4 regions of the Caproiciproducens lactatisolvens genome follow, and region 2 is predicted to be linked to each of the others. Evidence: predicted binding sites of a transcription regulator. Region 2 holds the regulator's gene; each other region holds the start of a gene.
What was found. The regulator HrcA, encoded in region 2, represses chaperone genes, less so after heat shock. The targets are predictions, from matches to a motif close to TGTTAGCACTCNNNNNNNNNGAGTGCTAACA.
Positions count from the first base shown of each region.

Region 1: ACRQV7_RS08480 (co-chaperone GroES) is a predicted target of HrcA. The motif match lies at 2,777-2,807, and genes of this name have one in related genera.
Region 3: ACRQV7_RS11405 (Hsp20/alpha crystallin family protein) is a predicted target of HrcA. The motif match lies at 3,096-3,126, and genes of this name have one in related genera.
Region 4: htpG (molecular chaperone HtpG) is a predicted target of HrcA. The motif match lies at 3,394-3,424, and genes of this name have one in related genera.

Region 1 covers NZ_CP195750.1:1,715,647-1,723,284, reverse strand. The annotation lists gene hpf (ribosome hibernation-promoting factor, HPF/YfiA family) at 1-504, shown strand, start outside; gene ACRQV7_RS08490 (THUMP domain-containing class I SAM-dependent RNA methyltransferase) at 626-1,744, shown strand; gene ACRQV7_RS08485 (diacylglycerol/lipid kinase family protein) at 1,777-2,679, shown strand; gene ACRQV7_RS08480 (co-chaperone GroES) at 2,837-3,121, shown strand; gene groL (chaperonin GroEL) at 3,161-4,792, shown strand; gene ACRQV7_RS08470 (NfeD family protein) at 5,036-5,491, shown strand; gene ACRQV7_RS08465 (SPFH domain-containing protein) at 5,493-6,413, shown strand; gene purE (5-(carboxyamino)imidazole ribonucleotide mutase) at 6,720-7,226, shown strand; gene purM (phosphoribosylformylglycinamidine cyclo-ligase) at 7,249-7,638, shown strand, end outside.
Region 2 covers NZ_CP195750.1:3,023,510-3,031,147, forward strand. The annotation lists gene dnaK (molecular chaperone DnaK) at 1-1,237, opposite strand, end outside; gene grpE (nucleotide exchange factor GrpE) at 1,309-1,926, opposite strand; gene hrcA (heat-inducible transcriptional repressor HrcA) at 1,942-2,973, opposite strand; gene ACRQV7_RS14930 (pentapeptide repeat-containing protein) at 3,208-4,032, shown strand; gene hemW (radical SAM family heme chaperone HemW) at 4,127-5,242, opposite strand; gene lepA (translation elongation factor 4) at 5,235-7,043, opposite strand; gene ACRQV7_RS14945 (hypothetical protein) at 7,316-7,638, opposite strand, start outside.
Region 3 covers NZ_CP195750.1:2,336,730-2,344,367, forward strand. The annotation lists gene ACRQV7_RS11395 (AAA family ATPase) at 1-1,264, opposite strand, end outside; gene ACRQV7_RS11400 (metallophosphoesterase family protein) at 1,254-2,393, opposite strand; gene ACRQV7_RS11405 (Hsp20/alpha crystallin family protein) at 2,558-2,983, opposite strand; gene ACRQV7_RS11410 (cupin domain-containing protein) at 3,236-3,577, opposite strand; gene hcp (hydroxylamine reductase) at 3,588-5,174, opposite strand; gene ACRQV7_RS11420 (ATP-binding protein) at 5,194-5,913, opposite strand; gene ACRQV7_RS11425 (iron-containing alcohol dehydrogenase) at 6,081-7,250, opposite strand; gene ACRQV7_RS11430 (hypothetical protein) at 7,611-7,638, opposite strand, start outside.
Region 4 covers NZ_CP195750.1:1,028,308-1,035,945, forward strand. The annotation lists gene ftsZ (cell division protein FtsZ) at 1-294, shown strand, start outside; gene ACRQV7_RS05020 (magnesium transporter CorA family protein) at 601-1,524, shown strand; gene ACRQV7_RS05025 (FumA C-terminus/TtdB family hydratase beta subunit) at 1,617-2,147, shown strand; gene ACRQV7_RS05030 (cation diffusion facilitator family transporter) at 2,150-3,325, shown strand; gene htpG (molecular chaperone HtpG) at 3,449-5,332, shown strand; gene ACRQV7_RS05040 (transglutaminaseTgpA domain-containing protein) at 5,540-7,638, opposite strand, start outside.

The DNA.
Region 1 (7,638 bases), 1.3 Mb from region 2:
CTGCGGGATAATTTTAAGGAGTTGGCTGCAAAGAAGCTGTCGCGCTTTGACAGAATTTTCGATGAAGACGCGCAGGCCAATGTGATGGTGACGCTGGAGAGGAACCGCCAGACGGTTGAAATTACGATTAAATCGCGGGGAATGATTTATCGCGCGGAAGCAACGGACTTTGAGATGAACGACGCGCTGGATCAGGTGATCAGCGCGCTGGGCAGGCAAATCCGTAAAAATAAGACAAGGCTTGAGAAAGAAATCCATTCTGCCGCCCTCGACCAGTATGTACAGAATTATCTGCATACGGACGAAGAAGACGACAGCGAATATAAGATCGTGCGTACCAAGCATTTCTTTGTAAAACCTCTCAGTACGGAGGAAGCGATTCTTCAGATGAACCTGCTCGGCCATCAGTTTTTTATGTTCCGCGACGAACAGAGCGGAGAAATCAATGTGGTTTATAAGCGCAAGGACGGAAATTACGGATTATTGGAGCCGGATACGGAATAATAAAATATTCGCACCCGCACTGTTTTGGTGATAAAACACGGTGCCTGATAGAGAATAGTTTTCTATAACGATTGGGGCTGCGTACTGTCGCAGCCCCATATTTTAATTTTGGAGTGGAATTATGGATCATTTTAAATTGGTATGCCCCTGCCTTCTTGGGGTGGAAGGCCTTGTGGCGGAGGAACTGCGTGCAATGGACGCGAAAAATGTGGAGCCCCAGAATGGGCGGGTCGTTTTTGACGGCTCCGACGAAATGCTTGTCCGTGCAAATCTCTGGTCGCGTTACGGGGAACGCGTGCTCGTGCAGATGGGGAATTTTCGGGCGCTCAGCTTTGAGGAGCTTTTTCAGGGGGTAAAGGCCCTGCCGTGGGAGCGGTGGATCGGGAAAAACGACCGCTTCCCGGTCAAGGGACGCAGCTTGAATTCCAAGCTGTCCAGTGTTCCCGACTGCCAGTCCATCATCAAGAAAGCGATTGTGGAGCGTTTAAAGCAAAAGTACCATGTCGGCTGGTTCGAGGAGACGGGAACGCTTTTTCAGGTCCAGTTCCTGATCATGAAGGATCAGGCCAGCATTATGATCGATACCTCCGGAGAGGGGCTTCACAAGCGGGGATACCGCGCAAGCTCCACGGAAGCGCCGATTAAGGAGACGCTTGCCGCCTGTATGGTACATCTTTCCCGCGTGCGGCACGACGCGAATTTTATCGATCCGTTCTGTGGTTCCGGCACTCTTCTGATCGAGGCCGCCCTGTACGCGCTGAATATCGCGCCGGGTTTGCAGCGTCATTTTTCCGCCGAACGCTGGGACTGTATCGATAAGAGCCTTTGGCAGAAGGAAAAGGTACGCGCGCAGAGTGTGGTCCTGCGCGACGCTCCGTTTACCGCTCACGGCTACGATATTGACGGCGCGGCGGTCACGCTCACGCTTGAGAACGCGAAAAAAGCCGGGGTTATCTCCCAGATTCATGCGGAAAAACGGGGGATAGAGGATTTCACGCCGGTGGGCGAATACGGCTGCGTGATCTGTAACCCGCCCTATGGAGAGCGCCTTTTGGACATTCGTCAGGCGGAAGAGCTTTATAGGGTCATGGGCAGCGTCTTTGAACGCAGGCACGGATGGAGCTACTCCATTATCAGCCCGGACGATACCTTTGAAGATTGTTTCGGCCGCAAGGCCGACCGGCGCAGAAAGCTTTACAACGGTATGATTAAATGCCAATACTACATGTATTTTAAATAACCTTCCTCAAATCATTTCGGCTGGAGGCTATCATGCGGTATGTATTTATTGTGAATCCCGTCGCCGGCAAAAAGAATGCTTATGATACCGTTTTTCCCGCTATCCGCGAATATCTGGACGCGAACGGAATCGAGTTCTCCTGTTATCTCACCGAGAGGCCGAAGCACGCCACCGAGCTTGCGGAAACAGAGAGCGGGAAAGGGGACCCGGTCCGGATTTACGCCATCGGAGGAGACGGGACGCTGAGCGAGACGGCGGCCGGCGCCATCGGGAGAAAAAATGCCGAGGTGGGAATTTTTCCATGCGGTTCCGGCAATGACTATATCAAAACCTTTGGGAAGCCCGCAGACTTTTTATCCTTGAAAAAGCAGTTGAAAGCACACTCCCGCCCCGTGGATATGATTCATTCCAACGGGCAGTATTCCATTAACCTTTGCTCTGTGGGACTGGACGCCAGGGTCGCTTTTGAAATGGTGAAATTCAAGGACATTCCCTTTATCAGCGGGCCCATGGCCTATAATCTGGCTCTTGCAAAAGTACTGGTCGGCAGGCTGGGCGAACCGCTGGAGATTCTGATCGACGGCGGCGCAAGGTTTGACGGCACTTACCTGTTTGCTCTGGCCGGCAGCGGAAAGTATTACGGCGGGGGCTTTTGCGGCGCGCCGCAGGCTGTTCCGGACGACGGGCTGCTGGATTTTGTGCTGATCAAAAAGCCGCCCGTGTATCAGATTCCGCCGCTGATTAAAATATACAAGAACGGCGGGCACCTGGAATCCGAGAAATTCAAAAGCCTACTGACCTTTTGCCGGGGAAAGAAAATGGAAATCACAGCGCCGAATCTGGCCGTCGCCAATTTTGACGGCGAATGCGCCACAATCAGAAATCTTCGTTTTGAGGTGGTTCCGAACGCGGTTAATTTTATTGTGCCGGTTTAAAAATCCAAAAAATTCACAATAATTGTAAATAATTTATGAAATTGCAGTTTTTTAGAAAAAAGCACTTGATTTTCCGAACATAAGTATATAAAATATATCTTAGCACTCTGGGGATATGAGTGCTAAAACAAATCAATTATTTGAAGGAGGACATATTATGACTATTAAACCATTGGCAGACAGAATTTTAATTAAGATGGAAGAAGCCGAGGAGACCACGAAGAGCGGGATTCTTCTTGCCGGCTCCGCAAAGGAAAAGCCGCAGATTGCGGATGTGATCGAGGCAGGACCCGGTGGCGTCGTGGACGGCAAAGAAATTAAAATGTATGTGAAAAAAGGCGACAGAGTCATAACAAGCAAGTATTCCGGAACCGAAATCAAGATCGACGGTGAGGAATTTACCATCGTACGCCAGAGCGATATTCTTGCAGTCGTAGAGTAATTGACAGACATCATAAATTGATATTGGAGGAAATAAACAATGGCTAAACAGATTATTTACGGCGAGGATGCCAGAAAAGCGCTTTTAAGCGGTATTAATCAGCTTGCTGATACAGTGAAAATCACCCTTGGCCCGAAGGGCAGGAACGTCGTTCTCGACAAAAAATTCGGCGCTCCCCTCATTACCAACGACGGTGTCACCATTGCCAAAGAGATCGAGCTGGAAGACGCTTTTGAAAATATGGGCGCTCAGCTTGTTAAGGAAGTCGCGACAAAGACAAACGACGTTGCCGGCGACGGTACCACCACGGCGACTCTGCTTGCGCAGGCCATTATCCGCGAGGGCATGAAAAACGTAACCGCGGGCGCCAATCCGATGGAGGTCCGCAAAGGCGTACAGAAGGCCGTTGACGCTGCCGTAAAATCTCTGGCGGATCATTCCAAAAAGGTTTCCGGTTCCGAGGACATCGCCCGTGTTGCAACGATTTCCGCTTCCAGTGATTTTATCGGCAAGCTGATTTCCGAAGCAATGGAGAAAGTGACCTCCGACGGGGTCATTACGGTGGAAGAATCCAAAACGGCCGAGACATACTCCGAGGTCGTAGAAGGCATGATGTTCGACCGCGGCTATATTACCCCTTATATGGTAACAGACACGGAAAAAATGGAAGCCGTTATTGATGATGCATATATTTTGATTACGGACAAGAAGATTTCCAATATCCAGGAAATTCTTCCGCTTCTGGAAAAGATCGTACAGTCCGGCAAGAAGCTGGTCATTATTGCAGAGGACATCGAGGGCGAGGCTCTCACCACCCTGATCCTGAATAAACTGCGCGGCACCTTTACCTGTGTCGGTGTAAAGGCTCCGGGCTTTGGCGACAGAAGAAAAGACATGCTTCGCGATATCGCCGTTCTGACAGGCGGTCAGGTTATTTCCGAAGAGCTGGGACTGGAGCTCAAGGAGACCACGATTGAGCAGCTCGGCCGTGCGCGCCAGGTGAAGGTGGACAAAGAGAACACCATTATTGTCGACGGTTCCGGCAATAAGGATGAGATCAAAGCAAGGGTATCCCAGATCCGTTCCCAGATCGGGACCACAACCTCCGACTTCGACCGCGAGAAGCTGCAGGAGCGTCTTGCCAAGCTTTCCGGCGGCGTAGCCGTTATCAAAGTCGGCGCGGCAACCGAAGTGGAAATGAAAGAGCAGAAGCTCCGCATTGAAGACGCTCTTGCCGCAACAAAGGCTGCTGTGGAAGAAGGTATCGTAGCGGGCGGCGGCGTTGCTCTGCTGAACACCTACAAGGCTGTGGAAAAGGTTGTTGAGGACAGCGAAGGCGACGCAAAGACCGGCGCCAAGATCATCCTGAAAGTCCTTGAGGAGCCGATCCGCCAGATCGCCGCGAACGCGGGCCTTGAAGGCTCTGTGATTGTGGAACACATCAAGAATGCCGACAAGGTCGACTACGGCTTCAACGCTCTTACCGAGGAGTACGGCGATATGATTTCCTTCGGTATTGTGGATCCGACCAAGGTAACGCGTTCCGCACTGCAGAACGCGGCTTCCGTAGCGGCCATGGTGCTCACCACGGAATCTTTGGTAACGGACAAAAAAGAGCCCGCTCCGGCTCCCGCTATGCCGGCGGACCCGGGCATGGGCGGCATGTATTAATCGTAAATAACAGTATTTCAAAGGACGGGCGCTTTTTGGGCGCCCGTCTTTTTCTTGTTTGTTCATCCACGGACCGGCCAGGCGAGAGCCGGCCCGGCTTACTCAGCCTCAACCCGGGCCGGGGGGATGGACTTATCCGCCCGGTAAAAAACGGGCCGAAACCGTCTTTTTTGACGATTTGGCGTTATTGTTTTCATATTGGAATTGTGGTAAGATAGATGCAACACCGGAAGGAGTGAAAACATGGAGACATATTTGCCTTACTTTTGGCTCGCGGTGATTATTGTCGCGGCAGTTGTCGAAGGCTCTACCGCTCAGCTGGTTTCCATCTGGTTTGTTGCAGGCGGGGTCGGCGCCCTGATTGCAAACCTCTGCGGAGCCGAGCTTTGGACCCAAACGGTGGTGTTTGTGGTGGTAACCGCCGTTACGCTGGTGAGCACCAGGCCGTTGGTAAAAAAACTGATGAATTTCAAGAAAGAAGAGACCAATGCGGATCGCTATATTGGAAAGGACGGCATTGTGACAGCCGAAATTAACAATACCCTGGGCGTAGGACAGGTGAATGTTCTGGGCAGCGTCTGGACGGCGCGAAGCGAAGACGGTTCGGTCATAAAAATCGGAAAACATGTACGGATCAAAGCAATCGAAGGGGTTAAACTGATTGTAACGGTACATAACGGAATGAAGGAGGAAGAATAGAATGGGAATCAATCTGGCGGGTATCTTTCTGGTCGCGCTTGCAATTATTGTCCTTATTATTTTAATCAGCAATATCAAGGTCGTGCCGCAGGCGCACGTGTATGTGTTGGAACGCCTCGGCGCTTACAACAGCACCTGGACGACCGGCCTTCACTTTAAAATCCCGTTTATCGACAAAATCTCAAAAAGGGTTTCTTTAAAGGAACAGGTCATTGACTTCCCGCCGCAGCCCGTTATCACAAAGGATAACGTTACCATGCAGATCGACACCGTCGTGTATTTTCAGGTTTCCGACGCGAAGCTCTATGCCTACGGTGTGGAGCGGCCCATTTCCGCGATCGAAAACCTGTCCGCCACCACGCTGAGAAACATCATCGGCGATCTGGAGCTGGACCATACGCTGACCTCCCGCGACGTCATCAACACCAAAATCCGCACGATCCTTGACGAAGCCACCGACGCGTGGGGCATCAAAGTCAACCGCGTGGAACTGAAAAACATCATTCCGCCGAGGGAGATTCAGGAGTCCATGGAGAAGCAGATGAAGGCCGAGCGTGAGCGCCGTGCCCAGATTCTGACCGCGGAAGGCGAAAAGCGCAGCGCCATCCTGATTGCGGAGGGCGAGAAAGAATCCGCGATTCTGCGCGCGGACGCGGAAAAGGAAACAAAAATCCGTGAGGCGCAGGGCGAGGCGCAGGCGATCATGCTGGTGCAGCAGGCCTATGCGGACAGTATCAAGCTTCTGAACGAGGCCGATCCGGGCGACAGCGTCATTGCGCTCAAGAGCCTGGAAGCGTTTGAAAAAGTCGCGGACGGAAAAGCCACGAAGATTATTATTCCGTCCAACATCCAGTCTTTTGCGGGCCTTGCCACATCTCTGAAGGAACTGGTGGCGAATGATGCCGGTGCTGCTGCGGAATAAGCAGGGTCATACTATACAAATTACAATACGATAAGCCGCTCTGCGCGTGATAACTGTACAAAAAAATTTTTTGGCTGATACAGCTATTGAATTTATTGTCGGAATCACCTACAATAGATACATTATGTGTTGTCGGAGGGAAATGCAATGACAGTATCTTCCGTTTATAGGTTCAAGGGAACTGGAATTGTTTACTGTCAAGCTGCGCCAATATTCCGGATGTTATAATGGCTTCAGGCTGTGCCGTCTCATGGTGCAGCCTGTTTTTTATTGCTCCGGACCGACGGAAAACGATAGGAGAGTGTAATGATGACAGATAAAAAAGTAGCGATCATCATGGGAAGCGACAGTGATTTCCCGGTCGTCTCGGCTGCTGTGAAGCGGCTGAAAGCGTTTGGAATCCCGATGGAAGTACATGTGATGTCCGCGCACAGAACGCCGCAGGCAGCCGCGGAATTTTCCCGTTCCGCCGCTGGGAACGGATTCGGGGTAATCATTGCGGCGGCGGGGAAGGCGGCGCATCTGGCGGGCGTGCTTGCCGCGCACACCACCCTGCCGGTCATCGGCATTCCGGTCAAGTCCTCCACTCTCGACGGGCTTGACGCCCTCTTGGCGACGGTGCAGATGCCGGGCGGGATTCCGGTTGCCACCGTGGCGATTGACGGCGCGGATAACGCCGCGATTCTTGCGGCGCAGATGCTGGCCCTTTCGGACGAAACGCTGGCCGCAAAGCTGCGGGAAATGAAACAGGCAATGGCTCAGGGCGTTGCGAAGAAGGATGAAGCGCTGCAGGCGAAGGTTCAGGAACTGTGAGAAAATATTGGGAGGATCGGACATGAAAAGTTTCAGCGAAAGTTATAAAGCGGCCGGAGTCGACGTTACCGCCGGATATAAAGCGGTCGAATTGATGAAGAACCATGTGGCCCGTACCAAAATCCCGGGCGTGGTTTCGGGAATCGGCGGCTTCGGCGGGTTGTTCCAGCCGGATCTTTCCGGGATGAAGACGCCGGTTTTTGTAAGCGGCACGGACGGCGTGGGCACAAAGCTGAAAATTGCTTTTTTAATGGACAAGCATGACACGATCGGGATCGACTGTGTGGCAATGTGCGTCAACGACGTCGTTTGCTGCGGGGCAACGCCGCTCTTTTTCCTGGATTATCTCGCGGTAGGGAAAAACTATCCGGAAAAGATTGCGCAGATCGTATCGGGCGTCGCGGACGGCTGC
Region 2 (7,638 bases):
GCAGGACGTTGACCTCAACCTGGGTCTGGCCGTCCGCCGCGGTGGAGAAAATCTGGCTCTTCTTGGTCGGGATGGTGGTGTTGCGCTCGATGACCTTGGTCATGACGCCGCCCATGGTCTCCACGCCGAGGGACAGCGGGGTAACGTCCAGAAGCAGCAGGCCTTCGACCTCGCCGCCCAGCACGCCGGCCTGAATCGCCGCGCCGATGGCGACGCACTCGTCCGGATTGATGCCCTTGAACGGGTCTTTTCCCGTAAAGCCCTTGACAGCGTCCTGCACGGCGGGGATCCTGGAGGAACCGCCGACCAGCAGAACCTTGTTGATCTGCTCGATCTTCAGCCCGGAATCGGAAAGCGCCTGACGGACCGGGCCCATGGTCTTTTCCACAAGGTCCGCGGTCAGCTCGTTGAACTTCGCCCTGGTCAGGGTCAGGTCAAGGTGCTTCGGGCCGGAGGCGTCCGCCGTGATGAACGGCAGGTTGATCGAGCTGGAGGTCATGCCGGAAAGCTCGATCTTCGCTTTTTCGGCGGCTTCCTTCAGCCTCTGCATCGCCATCTTGTCGCCGGAAAGGTCAATGCCGGTTTCCGCCTTGAAGGAGGAAGTCATCCAGTCCATGACGCGCTTGTCGAAGTCGTCGCCGCCAAGGCGGTTATTGCCCGCGGTGGCCAGAACCTCCTGCACGCCGTCGCCCATTTCAATAATGGAAACATCGAATGTACCGCCGCCAAGGTCGTAAACCATGATCTTCTGGTCCTCGCCCTTGTCGATGCCATAGGAAAGCGCGGCAGCCGTCGGTTCGTTGATGATACGCTTTACATCCAGTCCGGCGATCTTACCGGCGTCCTTTGTCGCCTGGCGCTGTGCGTCGGTGAAATACGCCGGGACGGTGATCACCGCGGAAGTGACCTTTTCTCCCAGATAGGCTTCCGCGTCGCCCTTCAGCTTCTGAAGGATCATTGCGGAAATTTCCTGAGGAGTAAAGCTTTTCCCGTCGATATTGACCTTATAGTTGGAACCCATTTCTCTTTTTATGGAAGACACGGTGCGGTCCGGATTGGTAATCGCCTGACGTTTCGCAACCTGACCGACCATACGCTCGCCCGTTTTGGAAAAAGCAACAACGGAAGGGGTGGTTCTGGCGCCTTCCGCGTTCGCAATGACGACCGGCTCGCCGCCCTCGATCACCGCAACGCAGGAATTGGTAGTGCCTAAGTCTATGCCTATTGTCTTTGACATACTGTTTACCTCCAAAAAATAAGTTTTGAAATTGAAAAATCAATCTATGAAAAATTTTGAAAATTACCAAATCAGTTCGCGACCTGCACCATCGCGTGGCGCACGATCTTATCCCCGATTTTGTAGCCCTTCTGGAACACCTGTACAATGGTGTTTTCCCCGGCGTTTTCGTCCTCCACGTGGGAAACCGCGTTGTGAAGATCCGGATCAAAGGCTTCCCCGGCTTCTCCCATCTCGGTCACGCCGAGCTTTGCGAGCGCCCCTTTCAGCTGCGTGCCGACCATTTCAACCCCCTTGCGAAGGTCCTCCACAGTGCAGTCCCGCTGCTTCAGCGCCCGTTCAAGGTTATCCGCCACGGGTAAAAACTCCGTGACCGCAGCGGCGGTCGCGTCGGCGTATACCGCCGTTTTTTCGCGTTCCGTGCGTTTGCGGTAGTTGTCGTATTCCGCGGCTGTGCGGAGCAAAAGCTCTTTTTGCTTTTTCAGCTCCTCCTGCGCCTGCTCCAGCTGAGCCTGCGCGCCGTCCTTCGGTTTTTCCTGTCCGGCCGGATTTTCCGCCGCCGCAGTCTCCCCGGCGCGGGCTTTCTCTGCCTTAGAGGTTTCCTCCGGCTTGCCCGCAGAGGTTTTTTCAGGCGTTCCGGAAGCTTTCGTCTGCTTTTTATCCACTTGTTCTTTTTGGTTTTTTTCCAAAACAGTGACCCCTTTCTATTCCATATCCAATAACTCTGTCAGCATTCTTCCGACGGAGCCGGAGAGATATTCAATATTGGAAATGATCTTCCCGTAGTTCATGCGCGTAGGGCCGATAATGGCGATCGCGCCCGCGTCCCTGCCGCCGACCGAGTACCGGGAGACCACCACGCTGGACTCGCTCAGCTCGGGCCGCTTGCTTTCCTGACCGATCAGCACCTTCATGCTGTTGGTCTGCTGCATCAGAAGGCGGGAAAGCTCCTGCGGCCGGGAGAGGAAATCCATAATGCGGCGGATACCCGCCTGCCCCAGCTCGCTGCAGAACAAAAGGTTCATTTCCCCGTCCAGACAGACCTCCGTCTGCATGGTGTCCTGCGCCACGTCCAGCACCGCCATCAGCGCGTCGCTCATCAGCATCGTCATGTTTCCCAGGGACGCGGCAAGGGACTGAATGTACGCCGGCGTAACGGTGGAAACCGGCAGCCCGACCAGCTTTTCGTTCAGCACCCTGAAAAACACGCGCAGGATTTCGGGGGTAATATCGAAATCGCAGTGGAAAACGCGGCTTTTCATGGTGCCCGCGGAGGTCATCAGAATGGCCATCGCGGTCCTTCGGCTGGTCTGCACAAACTGAATGGCGCGGATGTCCGCCGAGCTTCCGCTCGGCGTGGTGGAAACGGCCGCGAACCGGGTCATTCCCGCCAGCGCCCGCGCAACGCCGTCCAGCAGCTTTTCGGGGTCGTACGCGCTCGGCAGCAGCAGGCTGTCGATATAGCGCTGCTCTTCCCTGGAGACCGGATGCTTTTTCATCAGCGTGTCGATATAGACGCGGTAGCCCTTGTGGGAAGGGATTCTTCCCGCGGAGGTGTGCGGCTGTTCCAGCAGCCCCATTTCCGCAAGGTCGCTCATTTCATTGCGCACCGTCGCGGAGGACACGGTGAAATCAAGGGTGTCGCAAAGCGCCTTGGAACCCACCGGTTCGCCGGTCGCAACATATAAATCAACGACAGCCGCCAGAATTTTCTGTTTCCGTTCGCTTAACTCCAACCCTCTCACCTCACCTTTTTATATTTTAGCACTCTAATAGTTCGAGTGCTAAATCTAATTAATAATTTACCATTACTTTACCCCATTGTCAATATAGTATTTGTAAACTCTTTGTGAAATCGTAAATTTATGTTCTTTCGGCAGGCGAAGGAACGCTGCTTTCCATTTTTCAAAAGTTATGATAGAATAATTTCATATCAAACGACCCTGATTTTGATTGGAAATGGAGACACGATGGAACAGAATCCATTCGGCGGCAAGTACTCCTGCCTGATAAAAGATTTGGAGCCGGACTGTGAAAAATGCAGCGGCCTGTGCTGTGTGGCGCTGTACTGCGCAAAAACGGACGGCTTTCCGGCCGATAAAGGCGCCGGAACGCCCTGCCAATATTTATCGCCTGATTTCCGCTGCGGGATTCACGCCGATTTGAAAGACAGAAAAATGAGCGGCTGCCTTGCTTACGAATGCCTGGGAGCGGGACAGAAAACGACACAAATTGATTCCTCCGGCGGAGACTGGAAGACAGACCCCGGTCGGGCGGAAACGATCTTTCAGACCTTTTCCGTCCTTTTTCAGCTCCACCAGATTTTGTGGTACCTTATAGAAGCGGCTTCCCTGACCTCGGATGAAAAGACGGCGGCAGCCGTTGACGCTCTTATCAGGGAAAATCAGCAAATGACCCAATTGCCCCACGGCAGCCTTTTGAAAGCGGGCATTGCCGGACACAAATCAAAAGCGAACAATCTATTGAAAAAAATCATCGGGAGCATTTCGGCTGAAGACCCTGCATCACGCCAAAAGGCCGACTTTTTTGGAAAAAACTTCAGAAAAACGAACCTTGACCGAAAAGACTTCAGCATGTCGCTCCTGATAGCAGCCGACCTGGAAGGCTGCAGTTTAGACAGAACTGTTTTTTTAGGGGCCGACCTCCGCGACGCAAACCTGAAAAATACCGATTTAAGCAGGAGTGTTTTTCTGACACAAATGCAGATAAACTCCGCAAAGGGCAACAGAAATACCAGGCTTCCCGCCGGGCTGCGCCGCCCGTCGGCATGGTAGCGCGCTGTTTGTAAATCCGTTCAGAGCCGGCCGCCAATATAACGAAAAACACGGAAACGCCCGCCGCTGCTCCGTGTTTTTTCTTACCGAATATTCACCCGCTGTACAAAATCTCCGCCGTCAGCAGGTTGGAAACCAGAAATCCCCGCGGCGTAAAGCGGAACCCGCCGTCCCCGCAGACGGTCAGCCCTCCCTTTTCATAAAGCTTCGCCGCTTTCAGCATCCGCGCGGGAAGCTCCGTGCCGAACCGCGCGCGGCAGCCTTCGTCCGTCAGCCCTTCCGTCAGGCGCAGGGCGAGCATGGCGTATTCCTCAAACCCGCCGCCCTCCCCGTCCGGAACGGGTTCTCCGCCGTTCAGAAACTCCGAAAGGCTTCTCGGATAATAGAACCGTTTCCCTTCCATGAACGAATGCGCCGCCGGTCCGATCCCCAGATATTCCTCACAGCGCCAGTATTTCAGGTTGTGGCGGCTCTCAAAGCCCGGTTTCGCGAAATTGGAGATTTCGTACTGGTGAAACCCGCGCTTTTCCAGCTCTTCGCAGGCGAACAGATAGAGGTCGCCCGCCTCATCGTCGTCCGGAACGCACAGCGTTTCCTTCTTTTTTCCGTAAACCGTATCCGGCTCGATTTTCAACAGATAGGCGGAAAGATGTTGAATCCCCGCGTCCGCGCAGAAATCAATCGAGCGCAGAAGGCTTTCCTTTGTCTGTTTCTGGATGGCAAGCATCAGGTCGAGGGAGAGATTGTCAAAACCCGCGTCCTGCGCGTAAGCGACCGTTTTTTTCGCCTGTGCGGCGGTGTGCCGCCGACCCAGAAGCGAAAGCTCGTCCCCGTTTGCGGACTGCAGGCCGACCGACAGGCGGTTTACCCCCGCCGCGCGGATTTCCCGCAAAAAGCCGCGCAAATCCTCCGCGGGATTGACCTCCACGGTAATTTCCGCGCCGTCCAGCCCGAAGCATTCCCTTGCGCGCGCAAGGATCGCGGACAGCCGCTCTGCGCCGAGCAGGTTCGGGGTGCCGCCGCCGAAGTACAGCGTGTCGGCCCTCCGCCCGTACCGCCCCGCGCACTCCCCGAGCGCCGAGAGCACCCGCCGGGTGTACCGGTCCATTTTCTCCCCGCCGGCGGGCAGGGAATAAAAGTCGCAGTACGGGCATTTGCCGTCGCAGAACGGCACATGGAGATAAAGGCCGAAAGGCTTTTCGTTATTCATCCAGCTTCAGCACACTCATAAACGCCTCCTGCGGCACCTCCACCGTGCCGAGCTGGCGCATGCGCTTCTTGCCTTCCTTCTGTTTTTCCAGCAGCTTCTTTTTGCGCGTGATGTCGCCGCCGTAGCACTTGGCCAGAACATCCTTGCGCATGGCCTTGACCGTTTCGCGCGCGATGATCCTGCCGCCCACACAGGCCTGGATCGGCACCTCAAAAAGCTGGCGCGGGATTTTCTCCGACAGCTTCTCCGCCATCTTGCGCGCGCGCGGATACGCCTTGTCGGCGTGGATAATAAAGGAAAGCGCGTCCACCACGTCGCCGTTGAGCATGATGTCCAGCTTGACAAGATTGCTCTTTTTGTATCCGCTCAGCTCATAGTCAAACGAGGCGTAGCCGCGGGTACGGGATTTCAGCGCGTCGAAAAAGTCGTAGATGATCTCGTTCAGCGGCAGCTCGTAATGGATGTCCACACGGTCGGTGTCGATGTATTTCATATCCTTGAAGACGCCGCGCCTGTCCTGGCAAAGCTCCATAATATTGCCGACATATTCGCTCGGCGTATAGATGTGGGCGTTGGTGATCGGCTCCTCCGCCTGCGAAATCAGCGACGGGTCGGGGTAATTGGTCGGGTTGTCGATATGGATCACTTCCCCGTTGGTTTTCGTGATCCGGTAAACCACGCTGGGGGCGGTGGTAATAATGTCGAGGTTGTATTCGCGTTCCAGCCGTTCCTGAATGATCTCCATATGCAATAGGCCCAAAAAGCCGCAGCGGAAACCGAAGCCGAGCGCAACGGACGTCTCCGGCTCAAATGACAGCGCCGCGTCGTTCAGCTGCAGCTTGTCCAGCGCGTCGCGCAGGTCGGGATAGCGCGCGCCGTCCGCGGGGTAAATCCCGCAGAAAACCATCGGCTGCACCGAGCGGTAGCCCGGCAGCGGCGTTTTGGCGGGGTTGCCCGCCAGCGTAACGGTGTCGCCCACGCGGGCGTCCTTCACCGCCTTGATGGAAGCGGCGATATAGCCGACTTCCCCGGCGCTGAGCCCCGCGCTCGGCTCCAGACAGGTCGCGCGGCCGTAGCCGCACTCCACCACGGTAAACTCCGCGCCCGTCGCCATCAGCCGGATGGTGTCGCCCGGACGCACCTGCCCGTCCTTCAGCCGCACATGGATGATCACGCCCTTGTACGCGTCGTAGTAGGAATCAAAAATCAGCGCCTTGAGCGGCGCGTTTTCGTCGCCCTGCGGGGGCGGAACGTGTTTGACGATCTGCTCCATCACCTGGTCGATGTTCGTTCCCAGCTTTGCCGAAATGCACGGCGCCTCGTCCGCGGGAATCCCGATGACGTCCTCGATTTCCGCGCGCACCTTTTCCGGCTGCGCGCTGGGCAGGTCGATCTTATTGATGACCGGTACGATTTCCAGCCCGGCGTCCACCGCCAGATAGGTGTTCGCCAGCGTCTGCGCCTCGATCCCCTGGGAAGCGTCCACCACCAGCACCGCGCCTTCACAGGCGGCGAGCGAACGGGAAACCTCGTAGTTAAAGTCCACATGGCCCGGGGTATCGATCAGATTGAAAACATAGTCCTGCCCGTCCTGCGCGCTGTAAACGAGCGTAACGGCGTGCGCCTTGATGGTGATGCCCCGTTCGCGCTCCAGATCCATGTTGTCCAGCAGCTGATTTTCCATATCGCGCAGCGCGACGGATTTCGTCTGCTCCAAAATGCGGTCGGCAAGCGTGCTTTTCCCGTGGTCAATGTGCGCGATAATGCTGAAATTCCGTATTCTCTCGCGTGGTATCGACAAATTTATCACCTAATCCTCAAAGATAATATGGCTTCCGTTTTCCGGCCAATTCCGGAAAAAAACATAAAACGACCCGGCAGTCAGACTGAAAATGCCGGAAAGATAATGAATAATATATTATAACACAGATCACGAATTCTGAACAGTATGCCGTGCGGCAGGGTGAAATTTTTATAAAAGGCGCGGAACAAAGCCCGGTGAAATCCGGGCTGTAAGACACGCATAAAAACAGCGGCGTACCGGGAAATTTCTTCGCCGGCGCGCCGCCATGATCAATATTTCAGATTTCGGTAATACTTGTCGTTCAGCAGGCGTTTCTTGTGCGAGCGGTTCGGGCGGCGGTACCGTTTACGGCCTCCCCCTCTCGGCGGACGGCGGTTGCTGAACACGACGATCAGCACCACGACAATGCCCAGCGCGATACACACCCACGAAAGGATCCCGATCCAGTTCATTTTCTTGTTGGCCGCGGTGTCCACGATCACGGAGCTGAGCGGGTTGTTTTCCTCTATGCTGTCCACGCTGGGAAGAACAATCTCGCTGGATTCCTCCCCGCTGCTGAAAAGCCCGCCGGAAACGTTGCCGGAGACATCAC
Region 3 (7,638 bases), 690 kb from region 2:
TCCGGTCAAGATCCTCCCGGCAGGTTTGGCAGGACCGCCGCGCTTCCTCCAGCTCCAGAGCAGCCTCTTTGCAGGCGTCTTCCCGCTCCTGCTTCTGCTGCAGCTGCTCCTGCAGCGCTTTTTCCGCTTCCGCCAGAGCCGACCGTTTTTTCTCCGTTTCGGCGGCGGCGCGGACGGCTTCCCGAAGGACAAGAATGTCCTGCTGCAGCTGCGCACGCTCCTGCTCCCGTTTTTTGACTTCCTCCGGCACCGCCGGTGAAATTTCCTCAACCGGCCCGCCGGGGGACGGGTCCTCCCGTTCCAGGGCGCGGACATTTCTGCTTCTCTCCTCCAGAAGCTGCTGAAGAGACTGGACCTGAGTGATTTTTTCTTCTGCGTTATGAACGAATTCCTCGTCAAAGGCAGTGCCGCCCGAAGTAAGGAGCCCGGATTTCTCCCCGTATTCTTTGATCTGCGCGTCGAGCTCCTTTTGCTTCTGGACGATTTTGTCCAGATTCTGAAGCCGGACGAGCTTTTCCTGCAAAGCGGACCGGGCTACGGAATGCCGATATTCCTTTTCCAAAGCTTCTTTCTTCTTGTTCAGCTCGGCGTACCGGCGCTCCATCCGCTTTTTTTCTTCCTCGTCCGCCAGAGCCGCCGCCCGCTCCTGAGCAAGCCGTTCCTGCTGCTGATAGCCTTTATCCAGCACGCCGATTCTGCCGCTTTTGGATTTCAGCTCGTTCATGGCGGCCTGCAGACGGGTTTCCACCCGTTTCTGCGACACGCTTTCATCCCCGGTGGAGACCAGGTTTAAAAGCCTCTGGGTGATTTCATCGTCCCTGTCCGCACCGGCCATGCTCCCGGCCTGCCCGATAAAGACGCTTTTCTCAAACGCCGCGGCCCCGATTCCAAAAAAACGCTGACCCAGGTCGGTACCGCTGGCGATCTTCTCTTTTTCCCCGGTCGCCGTATTCCACAGGCTGATTTTATCCGTCGCGTTGGACGCGCCGAACAGCCTTTCCAGCCGATAGACGGTCCCGTTGTCCTCAAATTCGAGAAATCCCGACATTTTGGCCCCGTCCCACGGCTGATATTTTTTCCGCATATTTTTGGAAAGGTCGCCGCTCCTGCCCTCGGAACCGTAAAACATCATTCTGATAAACGCCATGACGGTGCTTTTGCCGTCCTCGTTATTTCCGTAGAGGATTTGGAAGCCGTCCGTCAGATCGAGTGTATACTCTCTCAGCTTGCCGAAGTGTCCAATGTAAATTTTGTTAATTTTCATTCAGCTTTACCTCGCTGTCAAACGCTTTTAAACCGATATCGAGCGCGCGCCGGAGTTGTTGCTTCTGCGCCTCGCCCGCCGCGGCGCCGATTTTTTCCAGCATGCGCCGGACAAAAATCCCCTTTAAGGAGGTTTCCTTGGACAGTGCGGTCAGATCGGCCCGCAGACGCGTTTCATCCCGGAGCTTCACAAAGTACAGCTCGCTTTCCAGCCTTGCCGCAATCGCGGCGCAGTCCGGCGAAAAGGAAGCGTCCAGCGCGCCCTCCAGAATGATTTTATAAAGATTGTCCGCATACGTATCCCCAAACTGCCGCTGCAGCGTATGAAGGACGACGGCCGCCGCCTCGCTGTTGGCCGAAACCCCGCCGATATCGACGCGGACCTCTGAATTTTTCCTTCGGCACACAGGGCGGAAAGCGAGGTCAAGCCTGTCCCTGCTCACGGTGCCGATATAGACGCCCTTTTCCCCCAGCTCGTCGAACCCCCTGCCCTCCGGGCAGCCGCAGTAGGCGTAAGCGGTCCTTCCGCTGCGCAGGATTTCGGTGCGCATATGAATATGGCCGAGCGCAAGGTAATCCATGCCGCTGAAACGGATCCGGGAAGGGGTGATCGGGTTGTAATTGCTCGACTGGTTCTCGGCGACCAGGTCTCCGTGCAGGACGCAGATATTCAGCAGGCCGTCCTGCGGCGCGCCGATTTCCCCCAGCAGGGGTTCCGTGACATAGGTTCCCGCAAACCCCGCCCCCCACACGCGCACGCCCTTGCCGGGCAGCTCAAAGCAGTCGAAGCCGGACTGAAAAATATGTACGTTTGCCGGCCAGTCCGGGTCGGCGTACGGGGAATCCAGAGAAAGATAGTCGTGGTTCCCCGGCGCAACGGCAACCGCCGTTTCCGGAATTTCGGACAGTGTTTTTTTTACGGAACGGACCGTCGCGGCGTCCGTACCGGAGCTTTCAAAAAAATCCCCGGCGATCAGAAGCAGCTCCACGCCTTCCTCTTTACAGAGGGAGACGATCCTGTCAAACGTCATCAGCATTTCTTCCCTGCGCTGGCCCGCTTTGCTCCCCAGCGAGGTAAGCTCCGCGCCGAGATGCAGGTCGGCACAGTGCAGTATTTTAATTTGATTCATTCCTTTACGCCCCCGGACAATCTTCTTTTCATTGTTTCCATTATATCAAAATCAGCAGGGGAAAGCAATTGCCGTACGGCTCCACAGACAGAGCAAAAGGCCCGTAAAACAGACGAAAAGGGCCGCCCGGGATCTTCCCCGGCCGGCCCTTTTGGTCTTCGCTTTTAGCGGATTTCTATTCTGTGGCTTTCGGGCACCACGGTTTCCACCTTCGGCATGCTCAGCTCCAGAATTCCGTCCTTGTACTCCGCGGAAATTTCATTGGCTTTGACATCGGAAATATCAAAGCTGCGGGAAAACGCGCCGTACCTGCGCTCCTTGCGAATGTAATTTTCCTTTTTCTCCTCGGTCTCATCCTTGTGCTCCGCGCTGACGGTCAGCCTGTCGCCCTCGATATCAATCTTGATATCTTCCTTCTTGAAGCCCGGCAGCTCCGCCTTCAGCAAATACTTGTCGCCATTATCGATCACATCCGTACGGAAAGCGGAAAAGCTCTGCGACAGATCGCCGAAGAAGTTTTTCTCCAGATTGTCGAAATAGCTGAACAAGTTGTTTTCCCTGCGTCCAAACGGCATTAAATCAAACATCATCAAAACCTCCATATATTGATTTTGTTCTCCGGAAGCCTTACTTCCTTTAACAATTCTTACTATATCCAATGATTGTGAAAAATAATCATATAAAATATGACCAAATTATTAATTTTAGCACTCTTGTTGTTAGAGTGCTAAAATTAATCAAAATATCCGATTGGAACGGGAAAAATCCTGTTTTAGGAAAAAGAAAGACCGGCCCTCGGGCGACACGAAATCACCGAAAGGCCGGTCCTGACGGAGGAAGGATCAATCGGGGAACACGACTGCCAGAAACATTTTGAACGGCTGGGAAGCATAGACCGCGTGGGGCGTTTTCGCGGGCATGACGATGGTCTGTCCGGCTTTGAGAAGATGCTTCTCGGAACCGATGGTAATTTCGCCCTCTCCGTCCAGCGCAATGACCATCGCGTCGCCGTTCGACTCGTGGGAGCTGATCTCCTCCCCCTGGTCAAAAGCGAACAGCGTCAGGCTGACCGCCGGGTTCTGCGCCAGCGTCTTGCTGACGACCTGGCCCGGCTGATAGGTTACCAGCTCCGCCAGAGTGAGCGCGGTTGCAAAATCGATATTTTTAATATAATTTTTTTGCATACGGTACCTCCTATTTCAGCATGGCGGCCAGATCCTGTTCGGGTGTGGTGATCGGCATGATGTTGAATTTCTCTACCAGTATTTTAAACACATTCGGGGATACAAACGCGGGAAGCGTCGGGCCCAGGCGGATATTGGCAATGCCGAGCGACAGCAGGGTCAGCAGGATGCAGACCGCTTTCTGCTCATACCAGGAAAGCACGATGGACAGCGGCAGGTCGTTGACGCCGCAGCCGAAAGCCTCCGAAAGGGCGACCGCAACCTTGATCGCGGAGTAGGCGTCGTTGCACTGGCCCATATCCATGATGTGCGGCAGTCCGCCGAGCGTTCCCATGTCGAGGTCGTTGAAGCGGTACTTTCCGCACGCGCAGGTCAGAACGACAGAATCCGGCGGGGTAAGCTCCACCAGCTTGGTGTAATAGTTTCTGCCGGGCTTTGCGCCGTCGCATCCGCCGATGAGGAAAATGTGGCGCAGGGCGCCGGATTTCACCGCCCCGATCACCTGGTCGGCAACCGACAGCACGGTGTTGTGGCCGAAGCCGGTCATCAGCTTTTCTCCGCCGTTGATGCCGGGCATATGCACGTCCTGCTCGTATCCGCCGAGCTCCAGCGCTTTTTCGATCACGATGCCGAAATCCTTTTTACCGTCCCCTTCGCCGATGTGGGGCATTTCGGGATAGCCGACCACCGCGGTCGTGTAAACCCTGTCGGCATAGGCCGGCATGGGGCGCATCAGGCAGTTTGTCGTAAACAGGAACGGCGCCGGGACATTGAGAAATTCCTTCTGCTGATTCTGCCACGCGGTACCGAAATTGCCTTTCAGGTGCGGATACTTTTTCAGTTCGGGATAACCGTGCGCGGGCAGCATTTCGCCGTGTGTATAAATGTTGATCCCTTTGTCCTTTGTCTGCTCCAGAAGCTGTTTCAGATCGGAAAGGTCGTGGCCGGAAACAACAATGAACGGGCCTTTCTCAATCGTATTGCTCACTTCGGTCGGCACGGGATTGCCGAACGACTCCGTATTGGCCCGATCCAGCAGAGCCATGCATTTCAGGTTCACCCGGCCGAACTCCATCACAAGCTCCAGAAGCCGGGGCAGGTCCTGCTCATAGTCGATCGCCGTCAGCCCCTTGTAGAACCAGCCGGTCACCTCGTCGTCGGTATAACCCAGCACATAGGCGTGATACGCGTACGCCGCCATTCCTCTCATACCGAGCAGAAGCAGGGATTTCAGCGAACGGACATCCTCGCCGCTGTTCCAAAGCTGTTTTAGATCAAGGTCGTCGGTGCCGCCGCATTTTGAGCCGCAGGCAGCGCAGCCGGGCGTCAGCGAATTCTTTTCCTTCCTGATCTCTGCGGTAAGAGCCTCGATTGCCTCATTGTCGAAATTCACGTTGGTAATGCACATAAACAGGCCGCGCAGAATCAGTTCATCCGATTTTTTGGTCCTGCCCGAATTCCCCGCCGCTTTGGCCAGGCCGACCAGCGCGCCGGTCAGCTCATCCTGAAAATCGGCGGTCACGCTGCTTTTGCCGCAGACCCCCATTTTGGTGCATCCGGTTCCTCCGGCGGTTTGTTCACACTGAAAACAAAACATCTTCCTTTTCCTCCTTCAATTAGTTTTCTAATATTTCACCGTCGGTAGCGACGGTAACGACACGCCACGGGATCATTTTCCCGGAATTCTGCAGAGCGGTTTTCACATCGTTGACCATTCCGCCGCAGCAGGGCACTTCCATACGCACCACGGTGATGCTTTGAATGTCGTTCAGGTTCAGAATGTCCGTCAGCTTTTCACTGTAATCTATGTTGTCCAATTTCGGGCAGCCGATTAACGTAATTTTATTTTTCATAAACTGATGAATATTCGCGCAGGCATAAGCCGTGCAGTCCGCGCAGACGACGATGTGCGCGTTTTCAAAATACGGGGCGTTCGGCGCGACCAGCTTCAGCTGGCACGGCCACTGGCGCAGCTCCGAACGGGCGGCCGCCGGAGCCGCGGACCGGACCGGAGTCTCCGGTTGGGCCGGGGCGGGCGAGCGGTCAAACGTCTTCATGCGCACGGACGGACATCCCCCGAAGGGAGGCCGGGCTGCCTTCTGTTTCATTTTGGCGTCTACCATTTCCTGATCGTACTCCCCGGCTTCGCGCTCAATGATCCGGATCGCGCCGGTCGGGCATTCGGGAAGACAGTTTCCGAGCCCGTCGCAGTAGCTGTCGCTGATCAGGGTTGCTTTTCCGTCTATCAACTGCAAAGCGCCTTCCCGGCAGGCGCTGACGCACAGGCCGCAGCCATTGCATTTCTCAGAATCAATCTGAACGATATGTCTTTTCATACATTGTTCCTCCATTTGTTTTGTTGGCCTCAGTATATCATTCAGCTTCCGTTATTTCGGTATCCATGGCTACAAAATTAAATTTTTATAAAAAATCGGACAGGAAAAAGCGCCCGGCCGAAGCCGGACGCTTTAAGGGATGATGCCGTTTTATAAACTGTCCAAAATCAGAAGGTGACGTCCTCGCCGTAATAGGCGCAGGTAAGGACTTTCAGCATATTGTCCGCGTCGGTCTCCCTTGGGTTGGAGCCCGTGCAGGGGTCGCCGACGGCGTTGACCGCAATTTCCTTGCAGTGCGCCTTGAAGTCTTCCTCACTGACGCCGTTTGCCTGATAGGTCTGGGCGATCTGGAGCTTTTTGTTCAGCTCGCGGACGGCTTCCACAAGGGAATTGGTCAGCTGTTTGTCCGTAGCGCCCGGCAGGCCGACTTCCCTGGCAATCTGCGCGTATCTTTCCATGCAGACTCTGGAGTTGTACTGGATGACGTTCGGCAGCAGGATGGCGTTGCAGCAGCCGTGCGGAATATGGAACACCGCACCGGTCTTATGGGCAAGGCTGTGCGAGATTCCCAGAAGGGCGTTGGAAAACGCCATGCCGGCAAGACACTGGGCGATGTGCATTTTGCCGCGCGCCTCGGCGTCGCCGTGGTAGGAATCAAGGATACTGTCAAAGATGCTGGAAATCGCCTTGAGCGCCAGCGCGTCGGAAAAGTCCGAACGGGCGGAGGCAACATAGGCTTCGATCGCATGGGTCAGGGCGTCCATACCGGTATGCGCGGTCAGGGTTTTCGGCATGGTCATCGGGATATCGGAATCCAGGACCGCAATATCCGGCGTAATTTCAAAGTCGGCAAGAGGATATTTGATATCGGTGGAATAATCCGTGATCACGGAGAAAGCCGTCACTTCCGAAGCTGTCCCGCTTGTGGAGGGGATGCCGACGAAAATTGCTTTCTTTCTGAGCTTCGGCATGGTGAAAGGATTCTTGATATCGTCAAAGGTTTTCTCCGGATATTCGTAGAACACCCACATCGCCTTTGCAGCGTCCATGGGGGAACCGCCGCCGATGGCAACGATCACGTCCGGCTCAAACTCGCGCATGGCCTTGGCGCCGTCGTATACTCTTTCGATAGACGGGTCCGGCTCGACACCGTCATAGATAAAGGTCTGCAGGCCGGCGTCCTTCAAAACATCGTCCAGCTTCTGCAGAAACCCGGTTTTTCTCATGGAATGGCCGCCGGTCACAATAAAAGCTTTCTGATAGCCCTTCAGATTTTTCAGCTCGCTGATTGCGTTCGGTCCGAAGTAGATGTCTCTTGGTAAGGTGAATCGTGCCATAAATGTTCCTCCTAAATTCATTTTTTATTCATAATTGTTAAAAGTATAACAATCTTTGTTTGATTATTATCATACCACTTCACTCCACAATTTTCAAGGTGTTTTATTCATTTTATCTTAGTATGATTTCCCTGTTGGATTTTTATGTAACTCCAGATAAAAAAGCCGTTTTCCGCCCTCTTGTTCGCAAAACAGCTTTCCGGTAACTCCATTTCAGTTTGCGAAAAAAACACGTTCCTCCCCCGCCGAAGGCGGGGGAGGAACGCAACCTTGTTGCAGAATCAGCTGGAAATGCTGTAATTATCCTCGCGGAAAATACTCCTGACAGGGAGTCCCTGAGAAATAAGCAGATAATCCCGACTACTTTTCACTTAGATCCCATAAAGTT
Region 4 (7,638 bases), 1.2 Mb from region 2:
TCTTCGCCGGACATCGGTCTGGATGAAATTGAGACAGCCTCCTCCATGATTGCCGAGCAGGCGCATCAGGACGCCAACATTATCTGGGGTGCGGCGTTCGATGAAAACATGGACGACGAAATGAGCGTTACGGTCATCGCCACGGGCTTTGCCACCACCAACGGAACGGCTTTCCCTTCGGACAAACCGGAGCAGGACGCCAAACGGGACGAGCCCGCAAAGCCGGTCAGCAAGCCCACCCCGATCGACGACGAGGACTTCACCGACATCATGTCGATTTTCAACCGCAAATAACAGTACATAGCGGCCTTCCGGCGGATACGGGAACGTATCCGCCGTTTTTGCTTTCTATCAAAAATGCACGATAAAATCCGGTTAGAATTTCCCTAATTCATTCAAAATGAGCCATGTAGAGCATTTTAGAACAGATTTGAACAAATATTGCTCAAAATACCCCGATTGCTCTTGTAATCTCCTGATATTGTGCTATAATAGCTTTTGGAATAAAGACATCCAAATTTGAACATACTGGGGGTGGCATTGTGAAACCTGACCCTTTAAGTCGACACTTCATTCAATTTCATAAAGGAGATGAGCGCAATGCTATCCTATTACAAGACGATCAACGGTCACATCTCGCCGATTCCTTCCTGTGAACCCGGGTGCTGGATTAACTGCGTGGCGCCGGACGACGAGGAAATCAACAGTCTGATTGCCGACTTTCAGATTGAACCGGATTTCTTCCGCGCGGCCATGGACGAAGAGGAATCCTCCCATATCGACAAGGAGGACGAGAGCACGCTGATCATCATCGATATCCCGGTGATTGAAAAGGCCGGTAAAAATATTACGTATACCACCACGCCGGTCGGCATTATTCTGACGGAAAAAAACGTGATCACCGTTTCCACCAAAGAAAACCCGATTATCAATGAATTTTCGGAGGACGTTGTCAAGGGCGTTCAGACCAACATGAAAACCCGCTTTGTCCTTCTTTTTATGCTGCGCGTCGCGTCACGGTATCTGCAATACTTAAAACAGATCGATAAGATCAGCAACTTTGTGGAGCGCGAGCTCCGCAAATCCATGAAGAATTCCGAGCTGATCCAGCTTCTGGATATTGAAAAATCCCTGGTGTATTTTTCTTCTTCGCTCAAAGCAAATGAAATTACCATTGAAAAAATCATGCGCGGCCGCGTCGTCAAGCTTTACGACGACGATCAGGATCTGGTCGAGGATGTGCTGATAGAAGTAAAACAGGCAATCGAAATGTCGAATATCCACCTCAACATTCTGTCCGGTACCATGGACGCGTTTGCTTCCGTGATCTCGAACAACCTGAACATCGTCATGAAGGTTCTGGCTTCCCTTACCCTCCTGATTTCCATCCCGACTGTTATTTCGGGTGTTTACGGCATGAATGTGAGCGGGATTCCGCTGACGAATTTTTGGTTCCCGGTATCGCTTTCCCTGGTCTGTATGGGGATTGCCTATTTGATACTGAGAAAGAAAAATATGTTTTAATTGATTCCGGTATATGCTATAATAAATGAGAATAAAATAAATTGATAGGGAACTGTAATACAGTTCCCTATTCTGATAGTTGTGAGGTTAGCATGGACAGACTGCAAATTCATACGAACGATATGGCACAGGCCGCCAAAACGCTGCGCGCGGGCGACAGGATTCTGCTGAGCGGCACGGTCTACACGGCGCGCGACGCCGCGCATAAGCGGCTGTTCGCCATGCTTGACAAGGGGGAGCCGCTCCCGTTCGGGCTGAAAAACGCCGCGATTTATTACGCCGGACCGACACCCGCGCCGGATCACCTGCCGATCGGCGCGTGCGGGCCGACCACTTCCTCGCGCATGGATGTGTTTGCGCCCCGCCTGCTGGATCTGGGCCTGAAATGCATGATCGGCAAGGGCGGACGCTCTTCAGAGGTAGTAGACGCTATCCGGCGCAACCAGGCGGTGTATCTGTGCGCGATCGGGGGCGCGGGGGCGCTTGCGGCGAAATGCGTCCGTTCCGTCAAGGTCCTTGCGTTTGAGGACCTTGGCTGTGAATCCGTGAAAGAGCTGCAGATAGAGGATTTTCCGCTGTTTACGGCAATCGACTGCTGTGGAGGCAGCCTTTTTGAGGTGTAGCTATGTTTCAGTTTTTAATTCGCTTGTTTGTGAAGGATTATCAGAAAACGGATGACAGCAAGGTGCGGGAACGCTACGGGAAATTTTCCGGCGCGGTCGGGATTGTGACGAATATCCTGCTGTTTCTCATGAAGATCACAACGGGGATTCTTTTTCACAGCATCGCGATCACCGCGGACGCCATCAACAACCTGTCGGATTCCGGCTCGGCCATCGTTACTCTGGTCGGCTTTAAGATGGCGGGAAAGCCCGCAGACGAGGAGCATCCGTACGGCCACGCGCGCATTGAATATCTTTCCGGCCTGATTGTGTCGTTTGCCATTCTGATGGTCGGCTTTCAGCTGGTTCAGAGTTCCTTCGATAAAATTCTGAACCCGGAGGACGCCGAATTCAGTCTGGTTTCCATCGGCGTGCTGGTTCTGTCGGCTTTGATCAAGCTGTGGCAGTGCCTGTTCTATAAAAAGGTCGGCAGCACCATCGGCTCCACCACCGTTTCCGCCAACGCGGCGGACAGCCTGAACGACGTGTTTTCCACCCTGTCCGTGCTGGCCGGTATCCTCATCACCTATTTTACGGGCTTTAACCTTGACGGATACATGGGTGTGATCGTCGCCCTGCTCATCATGATTACGGGCGTCCGGCTGATTGTCGAAACCAGCAATCCGCTTCTGGGGATGGCCCCTACCAAGGAACTGGTGGACGAAATCTACGCCAAAATCATGAGCTACAACGGGATTCTGGGGATTCACGATCTGAACGTCCACAATTACGGCCCCATGCGCTGCTTTGCCTCCGTTCACTGCGAGGTCTCCGCCGAACAGGATATCATGGTGAGCCATGATATCATCGACAATATCGAACGGGATTTTCTCAGCGAGAAGGGAATCCACCTCGTGATCCACCTTGACCCGATTGTGACGGACGACGAGCGCACCAACCAACTGAAAAAGCAGGTTATGGAGATCATCAAAGGGATTTCTCCGGAAATCAGCATGCATGATTTCCGTGTGGTGTGGGGCACCACCCACTCCAACCTGATTTTTGACGTCTGCGTTTCCTTCGCGTTCCCCATGAGCGACAGCGAGCTGACCCGGCGGATTACGGAGGAGATCAGTAAGCTCGACCCGACCTATTTTGTGGTCCTTACCGTCGACCACAGCTATGTTCCGGAGCCATAATGCGCCGCCCGCAACAAAAAATTAACAATTCACCTACTTGCATTTTTTAGGGGCTTGTATTAAAATACTTTTAGCACTTAAAACAAGAGAGTGCTAAAATTGATGGACAGAGGTAGGTTGATTATGGCAGTAAAACAGTTTAAAGCGGAATCCAAACGCCTTTTGGATTTGATGATTCATTCCATTTATACCCATCGCGAAATTTTTATGCGCGAGCTGATTTCCAATGCCAGCGACGCCATTGACAAGCTTTATTACCGGACGCTGAGCGACGGCGACACCGGACTGAACCGGGATGATTTCTGCATTCAGATTATTCCGGATAAAGAAAACCGCACGCTGACCATTACCGACAACGGCTGCGGCATGACGAAAGAGGAACTGGAAAACAACCTCGGCACCATTGCCAAGAGCGGCTCTCTGAATTTTAAAAAAGAAAACGAGCAGAAGGAAGATATTGAAATCATCGGCCAATTCGGGGTGGGCTTCTATTCCGCGTTCATGGTCAGCGAAAAGGTAACCGTCGTCAGCAAGCCGTACGGCGGGGAAGAGGCTTACCGCTGGGAAAGCAGCGGCACTGCGGGTTACACGATGGAACCCTGCGAAAAGGAAGGCCACGGCACCGAAATCATTCTGAAGATCATGCCGAATACGGACGACAACAATTACGACGAGTATCTCGATTCCTATACCATCCGGAACCTTGTCAAGAAATATTCCGATTACATCCGCTACCCCATTAAGATGGACGTAGAAAAAAGCCGTCTGAAAGAGGGCAGCAAGGATGAATACGAAACCTATACCGAAAACGAAACGCTGAACAGCATGGTCCCCATCTGGCGGAAAAATAAAAATGAGATCACCGAAGACGAGTACAATGAATTTTACAAGAGCAAATTCATGGACTACGTCAATCCGATCAGGGTGATTCATTCCAGCACCGAGGGCACCGCAACCTATAACGCCCTGATGTTCATTCCCGCCAAGGCGCCGATGAATTTCTACACCCGCGATTATGAAAAGGGCCTTCAGCTTTACTCCAACGGGGTGCTGATTATGGACAGGTGCGCGGACCTGCTGCCGGATTATTTCAGCTTTGTACGCGGCCTTGTCGACTCTCAGGACCTTTCGCTGAATATTTCCCGCGAAATGCTGCAGCATGACCGCCAGCTGAAAATCATCGCCGGACGTCTGGAAAAGAAAATCAAGTCCGAACTGGAAACGATGCTGGAAAACGAGCGCGAAAAATATGAGGAATTCTTCAAGAATTTCGGCCTGCAGCTGAAGTACGGTATTTATCAGGATTACGGCATGCATAAGGATGTCCTGCAGGACCTGCTGCTGTTCTACTCCTCCGGCGAAAAGAAGCTGGTCACGCTCAAGGAATACGTTTCCCGTATGAAGGAGGACCAGAAATATATTTATTACGCCTGCGGCGAAACCACGGATAAGGTGGATATGCTCCCGCAGACCGAGGCTTTGAAGGACAAGGGCTATGAAATCCTTTATCTGACCGACAATGTGGACGAGTTCGCCCTGCGGATGCTGATAAAGTACGATGACAAGGAGTTCCGTTCCGTTTCCGCCGACGACCTGGGGCTGGAAACCGAGGAGGAAAAGAAGGAAGCCGCAAAGCAGGTGGAGGAGAACAAGGACCTGCTGACCTTTATGAAGGATGCTCTTGACGGCAAGGTCAAACAGGTGATCCTGTCGCAGAAGCTGAAAACGCATCCGGTATGCCTGTCCACCGACGGCGCGATCTCCATCGAGATGGAAAAGGTGCTCAACGCCATGCCGACGGATGAAAAGGTCACGGCGCAGCGGGTGCTGGAAATCAACGCGAACCATCCGGTTTTCGCGAAGCTCCGAGAGCTTTACGAAAAGGATCAGGACACCTTAAAGGAATACGCCTCCCTGCTGTATACGCAGGCGCTGCTGATCGAGGGCGTCAGCATCGACGACCCGGTCGCGTTTTCCAATCAGATCTGCGGCCTGATGACAAAATAAACACCGACGAATATCATCACAAAAATAGCTACAGCAATTCCATATCAGATTGCGGGACAAAACACGTTTCTCTCCCGCCGAAGGCGGGGGAGAAACGTAATCTTGTTGCAGAATCAACTGGAAATGCTGTAATTATTATTTTACAAGCGAAAGCACCGGGAGCGGAATATCCATCCAATCCCGGTGCTTTTTGACCGTTTTGCGCGGCTAAATTAAATTGTCCAGGTACTTGAATGCGAAGCGCTTTGCCCTCGGCAGTCGTCCATAGCATTCGCGTGCCGTTTGTTCCGCATAGTCCGTCATCCTTTTTCGTTCCTTCTCCGTGATTCCCTGACGGCTGAACCGGGCTTTCAGCGCGAGACCGCCGATTTCCTCACTGATTTCTCCGCCGTATTCCGTGAGTTTTGTGAGATAGGCATAGACCGCGATTGCGGCCCTGTTGACGTCTGTGTGCTCAAATAATTTCAAACGGTGTGCTAATGCGATTCTGCGCTTTAACGCCGTACAGGCAAGCAGAAGGGCAATCAAAGCAATGATAAGGACAAGCGGCAAAGTGGAATTGCTCAGATCCGGGTTTTCCTGCGGCCCCGCGCCGGGGGCGGAGCTCGCGGATGGAGACGATTCGGTTTGCGCGGGCTGGGAGGAAGCGGTTTCCGGCTCGCTCTGCACGGCGCTTTCCGCGGATGGATTGCCGGATTCTGCGCTAAGAACCGGGGACTGATTCACCGGATTGTTGTCCTGCGTCAGATTCCGGGCCGGATTGAAACCGGGCGTGACGTCGAACGGCTGCCAGCCCAGCCCGGGGGAATAAAGCTCCACCCAGGCGTGCGCCCGGCTGTCGGGGATATCCGCCCAGCCGTCGCTTCCCGCGTTCAGATAGTCCCCGGTCGTGACGATATAGCCCTCCGCATAGCGGGCCGGAACACCCATGGCCCGCAGCATGACGGCGGCGGCGGTGGCAAAATGGACGCAGTAGCCCTCGTGGCTTTCCGACAGGAAATAGTCGGCGAAGTCCCTGCCCTTCGGCGGTTTTTTCGGCGAAAGGGTATAGTAGCAGTGGTCGCTCAGATAGCGCTTGACTGCGTTGGCAATGCTGTCTACGGACGAATAAGAGTAGGAACTCGCTAAGTCCTGTACAAAGAATCCGTTCAGCCGCTCGTCCTGCTTCATCAGGCTCAATATTTCTTCTCTTGTACCCTGCGGCAGCTGCGTATATTTGTCGTACAGAAACAGGCGGTACTCCTGCTCTTTGCTGACAAAGGTTTTGGTTTCCCCATCCAGTCTGTTCAGAAGTTGGTCGGGGAGCGTGCTTTTGTAATAATCCGCAATATTAGTGGAATTCAGACTGTCCAGTCTGCTCTGCGCGTTTAAATAATCTGCCGCGCCCCTTGTCCGGAGCAGGGAATTCGGGGCCAGCGATAAAAGGATACTCCACGGAGTGGACCGGGTCGCCTCTTCCGACAGGGCGTATGCGTAAAAATTGTATTGACCGGTGCCGAAAAGAGCGCCGGAGCGGATAAACGCATCGTTGATAAACCGCACGCCCGAAATCTGCTGCGGGGTAGTGGTCAGGTTGTACGGCGCGTAAATGCATTGCTTTGCCGCCGCGACATTTTGAACCTGAATCCCAAACGGCTGAAAGTCCGGGGTATTCCCGCGGCGGGACAGGGAGGCGTACGCCCCGGATAGGTTCTGAACGTTTAAGCCGTCCAGCTTTTGGTTGATATCGGTGTAGTCGGAATCCGGCGGCAGCTCCCAGCTTGAGCCGGTATAGACGCTTCCGGCAAAGCTTTTCAGGTAGAGGGGATACGGCCGGTCCGTCTTGACGCGCAGGGCGGTTTTTCCGGTGAATTCCACTTTCCCGGCGCCGGACAGGTCCACATGGGAAACGTTTCCGGCAAAGGCTTTGCCGCCGTTCAAAAAGGTACCGTCCGTCGCGGTGTCGATCAGCTCCGTGCGCAGCTTTTCCGCCCCCTCGGGATGCCGGTAGCTCTGCGGGGGAAACGTGCTCATAATCAGCGCGAAGCTCAGTAGGACCGCCGGAATCATCAGCAGGCCGCTTCGGGATGATACCGCGTCGTTTCTGACGGAAAAGCCTTTCGCCTTGGCGGAGCCCTTCTTCTTTTCGGCGGACAGGCGCGTCAGTATCAGCAGCGTCCAGCAGAGAAACAGCAGAAGCACGGCGGGGAAATACGGCGTGATCGTAAAGGCCAGCGCCGCAAGCAAAAAGGGAAAAGTGGACAGAAAGGCCAGCCAGAAGCTCTTCCGTTTGATGACGGCGTTGCTCATCAGGCCCGTGACGGGAA